DNA from 3 places in the Streptococcus mobilis genome. Region 3 is predicted to be linked to each of the others. Evidence: predicted binding sites of a transcription regulator. Region 3 holds the regulator's gene; each other region holds the start of a gene.
What was found. The regulator CtsR, encoded in region 3, represses protease genes until heat stress. The targets are predictions, from matches to a motif close to TTGGTCAAAAAAGGTCAAANA.
Positions count from the first base shown of each region.

Region 1: the regulator CtsR is predicted to act here: its motif matches at 1,862-1,882, upstream of clpP (ATP-dependent Clp protease proteolytic subunit ClpP).
Region 2: the regulator CtsR is predicted to act here: its motif matches at 1,787-1,807, upstream of AC6IZR_RS07975 (ATP-dependent Clp protease ATP-binding subunit).

Region 1 is NZ_AP041823.1:669,594-672,878, forward strand. Features, by position in the region: gene mgtA (magnesium-translocating P-type ATPase) at 1-977, shown strand, start outside; gene upp (uracil phosphoribosyltransferase) at 1,197-1,826, shown strand; gene clpP (ATP-dependent Clp protease proteolytic subunit ClpP) at 1,956-2,546, shown strand; gene AC6IZR_RS03180 (DUF2129 domain-containing protein) at 2,824-3,102, shown strand; gene AC6IZR_RS03185 (ABC transporter substrate-binding protein) at 3,211-3,285, shown strand, end outside.
Region 2 is NZ_AP041823.1:1,677,484-1,680,768, reverse strand. Features, by position in the region: gene AC6IZR_RS07975 (ATP-dependent Clp protease ATP-binding subunit) at 1-1,727, opposite strand, end outside; gene AC6IZR_RS07970 (DUF1797 family protein) at 1,976-2,206, shown strand; gene AC6IZR_RS07965 (bifunctional methylenetetrahydrofolate dehydrogenase/methenyltetrahydrofolate cyclohydrolase) at 2,372-3,226, shown strand; gene AC6IZR_RS07960 (HAD-IIB family hydrolase) at 3,240-3,285, shown strand, end outside.
Region 3 is NZ_AP041823.1:285,887-289,171, forward strand. Features, by position in the region: gene AC6IZR_RS01465 (alpha-L-fucosidase) at 1-1,160, shown strand, start outside; gene AC6IZR_RS01470 (CtsR family transcriptional regulator) at 1,536-2,000, shown strand; gene AC6IZR_RS01475 (ATP-dependent Clp protease ATP-binding subunit) at 2,001-3,285, shown strand, end outside.

The DNA.
Region 1 (3,285 bases), 380 kb from region 3:
TCGAGCGGATTCTTTTGGGAAGCGAAATCGATACGATGACAGACCAAGAGTTAGCACAAGTTGTGGAAACAACAACGGTCTTTGCCAAATTATCACCAGATCAAAAAGCGCGGATCATCCTCTGCCTCAAGAATAATGGCCACAAGGTTGGTTACATGGGAGATGGGATCAACGATGCTCCATCCATGAAGGTCTCAGACGTTGGGATCTCCGTGGATACCGCTGTGGATATTGCCAAGGAAACAGCAGATGTCATCCTTCTAGATAAGGACTTGATGGTTCTTGAAAAAGGCTTGGTCGAAGGCCGCAAGGTCTATGCCAATATGACCAAGTACATCAAGATGACGGTCTCTTCTAACTTCGGGAACATCTTCTCTCTTCTCTTTGCCAGCATCTTTTTGCCTTTCCTTCCAATGGCTCCCGTTCATTTGATTGTGCTCAATCTTATCTATGATCTTTCTTGTATCGCCCTTCCTTTTGACAATGTCGACAAGGAATTTCTCAAGAAACCTCGTATCTGGGAAGCAAACTCTATCATGCGCTTTATGGCCTGGATTGGTCCAATTTCATCTGTATTTGATATTATTACCTACATGCTTCTTTACTTCCTTGTTGTTCCTATGATTTTAGGTCATGGCTACAACCATGGAGCAGCAGATGCAGCAGCCTTTATCATGGTGTTCCAAACTGGATGGTTTATCGAATCTATGTGGTCTCAAACCATGGTTATCCATATGTTGCGTTCACCAAAACTTCCATTTATCCAAAGTCGTCCAGCCTTCTCAGTCGTGGTGACGACCCTAGCAGCAGCCTTCTTTGTAACCTCCCTTCCATATAGTCCTTTGGCTTCTATCTTGAAGTTGAGCCAACTAAATGGATTGTACTTTGTTCTATTGTTTGCGATTATCGTCCTCTATATGCTGAGTGTGACGGTTGTCAAACGTATCTATATTAAGAAATACAAAGAATGGTTGTAATTGATTGATAGAAAGAGTGAGTCCGAACTTAAAAAATTAAGTGTAAGGGCTCTCTTTTTTTGGTAAAATTTGGTATAATAAGAAGAATGTAAAGTTGGAAATGAAGATTTCCATGTGCTGTGAGTATCAAAGAGGGACTGAAAGAAAGAGTAGAGCTTGACTCCGCTTTTATCATAGCTCTTTTTTGAATAATAACAGCTTAGAAAGAAGGATCTCAAAATGGGAAAATTAGAAGTTATTACACATCCACTGATTCAACACAAATTGTCTATTCTCCGTCGCACGGATACCTCTACGAAGGCCTTTCGTGAATTGGTAGATGAAATTGCTATGTTGATGGGCTACGAAGTGTTGCGTGAATTGCCTCTTGAAGATGTTGAGATTGAAACTCCTATTACTAAAACCGTTCAAAAGCAAATCGCAGGGAAGAAATTGGCTATTGTCCCAATTCTTCGTGCAGGGATTGGGATGGTCGATGGTCTCTTGAGTTTGGTACCAGCTGCTAAGGTTGGCCATATCGGGATGTACCGTGATGAAGAAACCTTGAAACCAGTTGAATACTTGGTGAAATTGCCAGAAGATATTGATCAACGTCGTATCTTTGTAGTAGACCCGATGCTTGCTACGGGTGGATCTGCTATTCTAGCTATTGATTCCTTGAAAAAACGTGGCGCTAGCCATATCAAGTTTGTCTGCTTGGTATCAGCGCCAGAAGGGGTGAAAGCTCTTCAAGAAGCTCACCCAGATGTTGATATCTTTACAGCAGCCCTCGATGATCATTTGAATGAACATGGCTACATTGTTCCTGGTCTTGGAGATGCAGGTGACCGTTTATTCGGTACCAAATAAAGAAACCATTCATTATAAGTTCGAAAGGTGCTTAAGATTTGACCTTTTTTGACCATTAGTTTATAATAGCACATATACTTTGAACCTCACGAATCGTGAGAATGAATGGATGCTAAAGGAGAAGAATAGATGATTCCAGTAGTTATTGAACAAACCAGTCGCGGAGAGCGTTCTTACGATATTTATTCCCGTCTGTTGAAAGATCGAATTATCATGGTAACAGGACCAGTTGAGGACCAAATGGCTAACTCCATTATCGCTCAATTACTCTTCTTGGATGCCCAAGATAATACAAAAGATATCTATATGTATATCAATACACCAGGGGGTTCTGTCTCTGCAGGTCTCGCCATCGTAGATACTATGAACTTTATCAAGTCAGATGTTCAAACCATTGTCATGGGGATGGCAGCTTCTATGGGGACTGTCATTGCTTCAAGCGGTGCGAAGGGCAAACGCTTCATGTTGCCAAATGCAGAGTACATGATTCACCAACCAATGGGTGGTACTGGTGGCGGTACCCAACAAACTGATATGGCCATTGCAGCAGAACACTTGCTCAAAACACGGAATAACTTGGAAAAAATCCTTGCGGAAAATTCAGGTCAATCCATTGAAAAAGTGCATGCAGATGCTGAACGTGACAATTGGATGAGCGCGCAAGAAACTCTTGAATATGGCTTTATTGATGAAATCATGGCCAACAATAATTTGGGCTAAACCATCCTGTGGGAAGGTCCGTCAAGAGGCTGGGACAAAAGTCCTAGCCTCTCAATTATTTTTGGATTGTCGAGCAAGACGCAGTGGTTGAGTGGGCTCTACTACGCTGATTTCATCAGCTTTTACAGCCCTACTCAACTGTGCGGAGGTGGGACGACGAAATCGAATTTTAACGAATTACCGATTTCTGTCCCACTCTCTTTTTTGCTCTCATAAAAGAGTAGTTCTTTTTCTTGAAATTTGATATACTAGTAACAGAACGAGAAAGGGATTGACCATGTTTGAGAAACAAGAAAGAACAGGCTTGATTGTCAAGTTGTATTACAATCGAGATGGGAAAAAATTACAATCTGTCGGAGATGTCTTGTACCATTCTAAGAAATGCCGTTATGTCCAATTGTATGTGGACAGTGACAAGGCCGATCAAGTCATGGAAGACTTAAAGAAAGAACGTTATGTCAAAAAGGTCTTGCCTTGCCATCTCAAAGATTTAGATACGGATTTTGTGGGGAGTTTGCAGCGATTGGAGGTCCCATCCGTGGTCACAGAAGGATAGAAAACGCAATCATTTGATGGATTGCGTTTTTTTTATTGACAATTGTCAGATAATTCGGTATATTCTTAATGTATTTAATTTAAGATTCATTTAAGGAGATCATTACAAATGAAGAAAAAATTTGCTCTTTCATTTTTAACCATTGCAAGTGTCGCTCTTCTTGCGGCTTGTGGTGAAGTTTCT
Region 2 (3,285 bases), 720 kb from region 3:
TGCAAGAACATGTGCATGACATCTGGATGGGCTTTTTCCACTTCATCCAACAACACGAGGGAGTATGGATTGCGACGAACCTTTTCCGTTAGTTGTCCAGCTTCATCGTAGCCAACATAGCCCGGAGGAGCTCCGACTAGTTTCGCTACGCTATGTTTTTCCATGTATTCGCTCATATCAAAGCGGATCATATTGTCTGCAGAGCCAAAGAGCTCGATCGCCAATTGTTTAGACAATTCGGTCTTTCCGACACCGGTAGGTCCGACAAAGAGGAAGCTTCCGATCGGACGGTTAGGTGATCCTAGGCCAACACGATTGCGTCGAATGGCTTTCGCAATTTTATCCACTGCATCATCTTGACCGATCACATGGGTTTTCAAATCAGAAGCCAGATTGATCAATTGAGATTGTTCTTTTTCTTTCAAATCACCAACAGGAATATTGGTCTTTTGTTCAACGATGTGTTCAATAGTTTTTTCACTGATGACAGGGGTCTCCTGATCAGTGACATGTTGACCTTGCATTTCCTTGTATTTCGCGATTTGGTCACGGAAGTAGGCTGCTTTTTCAAAGTCTTCTTCGCGGGTTGCTTGAGCTTTGAGGTTTTCCGCTTCAATCAAGCGCTGGTCGATCACTTTTGGATCCACAAAGTTTAGGGTCAGGTTCATCTTAGACCCCGCTTCATCCAACAAATCAATGGCCTTGTCTGGCAGGAAGCGATCTTGGATGTAGCGGTTTGACAGAATAGCTGCCGCTTCGATGGCCCCGTCTGTATAGTGGACGTGGTGGTAGTCTTCGTATTTTTTCTGGATGCCCTTGAGGATGGTGATGGTTTCTTCAACCGTTGGTTCATCGACCTTAACGGGCTGCATCCGACGTTCCAAGGCCGCATCTTTTTCAATGATACGGTATTCATTGAGGGTAGTAGCCCCGACTAATTGGAGTTCTCCTCGCGCTAAGGCTGGTTTGAGGATATTTCCAGCGTCCATATTGCCCTCACCAGCTGATCCTGCGCCAACAATTTCATGGATTTCGTCGATGAACAGAATAACATCTTCGCGTTGACGAATTTCATCCATTAATTTTTGCATGCGTTCTTCGAATTGACCACGGATGCCTGTGCCCTGAACGAGGCTCACGACGTCTAGGCGGATGACTTCTTTTCCTTGCAATTTATGTGGAACGTCGCCATCAACGATTTTTTGAGCCAGGCCTTCCACAACGGCAGTCTTTCCGACACCAGGTTCTCCGATCAGAACCGGATTGTTCTTGGTTCGACGGTTGAGAATTTCGATGACACGGATAATCTCTTCGTCACGGCCAATGACAGGGTCAATATCCCCTTTGCGGGCAATTTCTGTGACATTGATGCCGAACTCTTCTAACAGCCCTTTTGGCTTTTGAGGGCGTGCTTGACGAGGGTCTTGACCACCACCACGGTTATTGTTTTGGCCGTAGCCGCCACCTCCATAACTGCCTCCGGATTGAGTTGGAGGGGTTTGAGGTTCTTGCGGACTTTGGAAGTTTCCAAGGTTATTGAAGAAATCTTCAAAAGGATCTCCAGTGAGTTGGCTCCGTTGGGTCATGCCCTTCAAGAAGCTGTTATTTGGGTCTGTTTTCATAATTTTATAGCAATTTTGACAGAGGTCTACTTGCTGCTGACGTCCATTTACATTTGTATATAAATGGATGGTTGATTCATTTATTTTACAATTTTGACAAAGCATATACATACCTCACAGTAGGTTTTTGATGGTTTTCCATCAAGAGACGAGCCTATTTTCAAAAGGTCAAAAATAGTCAAAGATTTATAGTTTCATTATATCAGTATTCTAGAAGTTTGCAAGAATTTGCTACGGAATGTCGCTAAGGAGTGAAGAAGAGAGTAAATCAATGGAAAAATGTGAATTTTTATTGGAAGAGCTTTCTCTTTTATGATAAAATAGGAGAGTAGAAAGTAAAGAGGAGAAATAAAATGGAATCACATTTAGTACGGATTATTAACCGTTTGGAGACGATGACAAAAGACGGTGGAAACTTGAAACGTAATTTTGAACGTGACGGTGTTGTTGTCGCTGAAGTAGCCTACAACCACAATGAAGAAGAAGGTTCAACCTTTACACTTCGTGATGTTGAAGCGCGTGAAACCTATACATTTGATAGCATTGATTTAATTGCAATGGAAATTTATGAATTGCTTTACTAAGCAGCTGTGTGGATGAGTTTGGGGTGGTCTCAAGCTCATTTTTTGTCCATCTGGCTATAGTTTTCGTCTATAAGAAATTCTAATTAGGAACAGTTAGGTTTGAGAGTTGAAATCTGCTATAATAGAGAGGACTATTTTCATTACTTGACTAGAAAGAGAATTGACATGACGACAATCATTGATGGGAAGGCGCTCGCTACAAAATTACAGGGTGAGATTGCGAAGAAAACAGCACGATTAAAAGAAGAGACAGGAGTTGTGCCTGGCCTCGTTGTCATCGTGGTAGGAGATAATCCAGCTAGCAAAATCTATGTAAGAAATAAAGAGCGTTCTGCTATTGCGGCAGGCTTTCGGAGTGAAGTGAGACGACTTCCTGAAAGCATCAGCCAAGCTGAATTATTAGAAGTGATCGAACACTACAATCAAGATCCCCTTTGGCATGGGATTTTAGTGCAGTTGCCACTGCCTAAGCATATCGATGCGGATGCAGTCCTTTTAGCCATTGATCCGACAAAAGATGTGGATGGCTTTCATCCATTGAATATGGGACGTTTGTGGGCTGGAAATCCCCTCATGGTGCCTTCAACTCCCGCTGGGATCATGGAGATGTTCAAAGAGTACGGGATTGATCTAGAAGGGAAGCGAGCAGTCGTAATTGGTCGTTCCAATATTGTTGGAAAACCAATGGCGCAGTTGCTCCTTGCTAAAAATGCGACAGTAACCTTGACCCATTCCCGGACCCATCATCTGCCTAAAATTGCTAGAAGAGCAGATATCTTGGTTGTTGCGATCGGTCGTGCGAAATTTGTAACAGCAGACTTCGTGAAAGAAGGCGCCGTCGTTATTGACGTCGGAATGAATCGCGATGAGAATGGCAAATTGTGTGGGGATGTCGATTTTGACTCTGTTGCACCTTTGGCCAGTCATATTACCCCGGTACCAGGAGGGGTTGGTCCTATGACCGTCACCATGCTGATGGAGCAGACCTACGAAGCAGCTGTTCGTGCCTTAAAAAAATGAAAGTGTGAACAAGATGAAGTTTGTATTTGATTTAGATGGAACCCTGTCATTCGATGGTG
Region 3 (3,285 bases):
AGAAACACATTGATGTGACCATTACCTTTAAGGGCACGGGTGTGGAGGTTCGAGGAGTAGTCGACCCAAGTCATGGTCTCTACAGCGTCACCCTAGATGGAAAAGAAATGGCCTTCGAAGAAGGTCGTGGCCATGATTATGAAATCGACGGCGATCATTACTTCAGTGGCTATGGATACCAACGCAAGCTCGACCAGAGTTTGGTCAATCTGCAAGGTCTAGCAAAAGGCTACCACCAGCTACGCTTGCATCTGGATCCAGCTCTCAATGATCCTCAGTCATCCAGAGCCATCCAGGTAGACCGATTTATCCTCTCAGGGAAAGATAGCCAGTTGCTCAGTCAAGAAGAGCTGCAACAGATCATCAGAGAAGGAGTAGAAAAGATCAAGGCTACTTCTCTCGAACGCTTGAAAGCAGACCTCAAACCGACGGTTCAAGGAAAATTGACGGACTTGACGCAGTTGTTGGATCCAGAGAGACCAGATCTGGTTGCTATAGCTAATCAAGTGGAAGCCCTTGAAACCATCTTAGAAGATGCTCACAATTATGAACCCCTGACGCAGACACGACCAGATCAAGGTGTTCGGGATCTGATTCTTGAAAAGCCAGAACTTCTCATCGAAGCAGAGGAGATTCCATTTGAGAGTCAAACGCGTGAAAACAAGGATTTGGCCAAGGGCGAGAGCCGGATCCTTCAAGCAGGGAAGGTCGGACGCCGGCTGAAATTGATCGAGGTTCGACAAAAAGAAGGCAAAGAAATTCGGACAGAAGTCGATGCCTTTGTCGAAGTGGAGGCCCAGGACCAGATCACAGAAGTCGGAACGAAGGAAGCGGAAGAAAGTCCGTTAATAGCTGATATGCCGACTCCAACCACACCTGTAACTCCAAGTAAGGAGCAGCCAGAAGTTACAACTCTTTCTCAAGCAGAAGACCAAAAAGAAAAAGAAAGACCCGTTCTCTTGCAACCGAAAACCCCAGAAGCAGTTTCTGTTTTGACTTCAGACCATTCGGAAAAAGAAGGTGTTGAAAGTCCGTCTCTACCATCGGAAGGAAAACTTCCTCAATCCGGTACAAAAGAAGGTGGTTTCTTTGCTTGGTTAGGCCTTCTTGGTCTAGGTTTCTTGGGTGGAGGCGCCAAATTCGCTCGTCGCAAAGAGTAGTTCATTCTTCGCATAAGAGGTTAGGACACAAGTCCTAGCCTCTCAATTATTTTTGGATTGGCGAGCAAGACGCAGTGGTTGAGTGGGCTCTACTACGCTGATTTCATCAGCTTTTGCAGCCCTACTCAACTGTGCGGAGGTGGGACGACGAAATCGAATTCTAACGAATTACCGATTTCTGTCCCACTCTCTTTTATTTTTCTCCCTTCCTTAAGAGATTCCTATTTCCATGGAGTCTTTGCTTTATTTACAGGCGTAAAAATTGTATAATAGTCAAATAAGGTCAATGATGAGAAGGAACACTCCAAGGCCATTTTTTATGGGCCAAAGAGCAGAGCATCCATCTAGAAAAAAAACAAGCCAGAAAGGAGCATCATGGCAAATAAGAACACATCTGATAGCATTGAAGCTTATATTAAGGCCTTGCTGGCTCAAGCTGGCATGGCAGAGCTCAAAAGAAGTGAGTTAGCCGATGTCTTTCAGGTCGTACCCAGTCAGATTAACTATGTCATTAAGACTCGTTTTACCGAGAGTCGAGGCTATATTGTAGAGAGCAAGCGCGGTGGTGGGGGCTATATCCGCATTGGCAAGGTCCAGTTTTCAGATCACCATCAGATGCTCCAAGACTTGGCAGCCAATATTGGAGAGACCATCAGCCAGCAGGTCTTCAATGATATCCTCCAGATGCTCTATGAAGAAAAATTATTGACAAGACGTGAGACTCAGCTCTTGCTTGCGACAACCTCCGATGAAGTCCTAGGCCGAGATGCTCTCATCCTACGAGCAACGATGCTGAAAAAAATTATTCAACAAGTAGATAGAAAAGGAAATACCGACTAGATGAACTATTCAACAGCACTGTTAGAAAGTATAGAAGCGGCCCAAATACTAGCAGGCCACTATCAGGGGCATACCTTAGATACTTGGCATCTCCTGACGGCTATGGCCAATAATCCCTATAGCGTGGCAGGTTCTGTACTTAACGATTATCCTATGCAGATCGATGAGTTTCAGGATGCAGCGGAGCATATTACAGGCCAAACTTTTCAAAGCGACAATCGGTATGAAATCTTCCCATTTTCATATCGGATGGAAGCCATTATGAAACACGCAAGAGAGATTGCCCAGGTCCTTCATGCCAAGGCCTTGGGAACAGAGCATGTGCTCCTCTCTCTTCTAGCAGACCGTGGGACCTTGGCGAGCCAAGTCATGGAGTTTGCCGGCTTTGCCTTTACAGAGCAAGACAAGGGAGTTCCTATTGCCTCCCTTCGAAAGAATCTTGAGGACAAGGCAGGCTGGGATAAGAATGATATCAAAGCCATTCGGAGCCTCTATCGGGCCCAAAATCCTAACCGCCAAACCATGGGAAATATGATGGGCATGCCCCCAAGCACCAGTGGAGGTCTTGAAGATTATACTCGTGATTTGACAGAAATGGCGCGTGCCGGCCAGCTCGAGCCTGTGATTGGTCGGGATGCAGAGATTTCACGCATGATCCAAATCCTCAGCCGCAAGACGAAGAACAATCCTGTATTGGTGGGAGAAGCAGGGGTCGGAAAAACCGCCCTTGCCTTAGGTCTGGCTCAGCGTGTCGCTAGTGGCAATGTTCCAGCTGAAATCGCACAGATGCGTGTCTTAGAATTGGATCTCATGAATGTCGTTGCAGGGACGCGCTTCCGTGGGGACTTTGAAGAACGGATGAACAATATCATCCAGGACATCGAAGAAGACGGTCACGTGATTCTCTTTATCGATGAACTGCATACCATTATGGGGTCAGGATCCGGTATTGATTCGACCTTAGACGCAGCCAATATTCTAAAACCAGCCCTGGCACGGGGAACCTTGCGTACAGTTGGAGCAACGACTCAAGATGAGTACCAAAAGCATATCGAAAAAGATGCAGCCCTCTCTCGGCGTTTTGCGAAAGTCACCATTGAAGAGCCAAGTGTTGCAGATAGCATCCAAATTCTCCAAGGCTTGAAAGAGACCTATCAGGACCACCATCATGTGACCATTACCGATGAAGCGATCGAAACAGCTGTCAAATATGCCCACCGCTATTTGACCAGTCGTCAATTGCCAGATTCAGCCATTGATCTCTTGGATGAAGCGGCAGCTACCG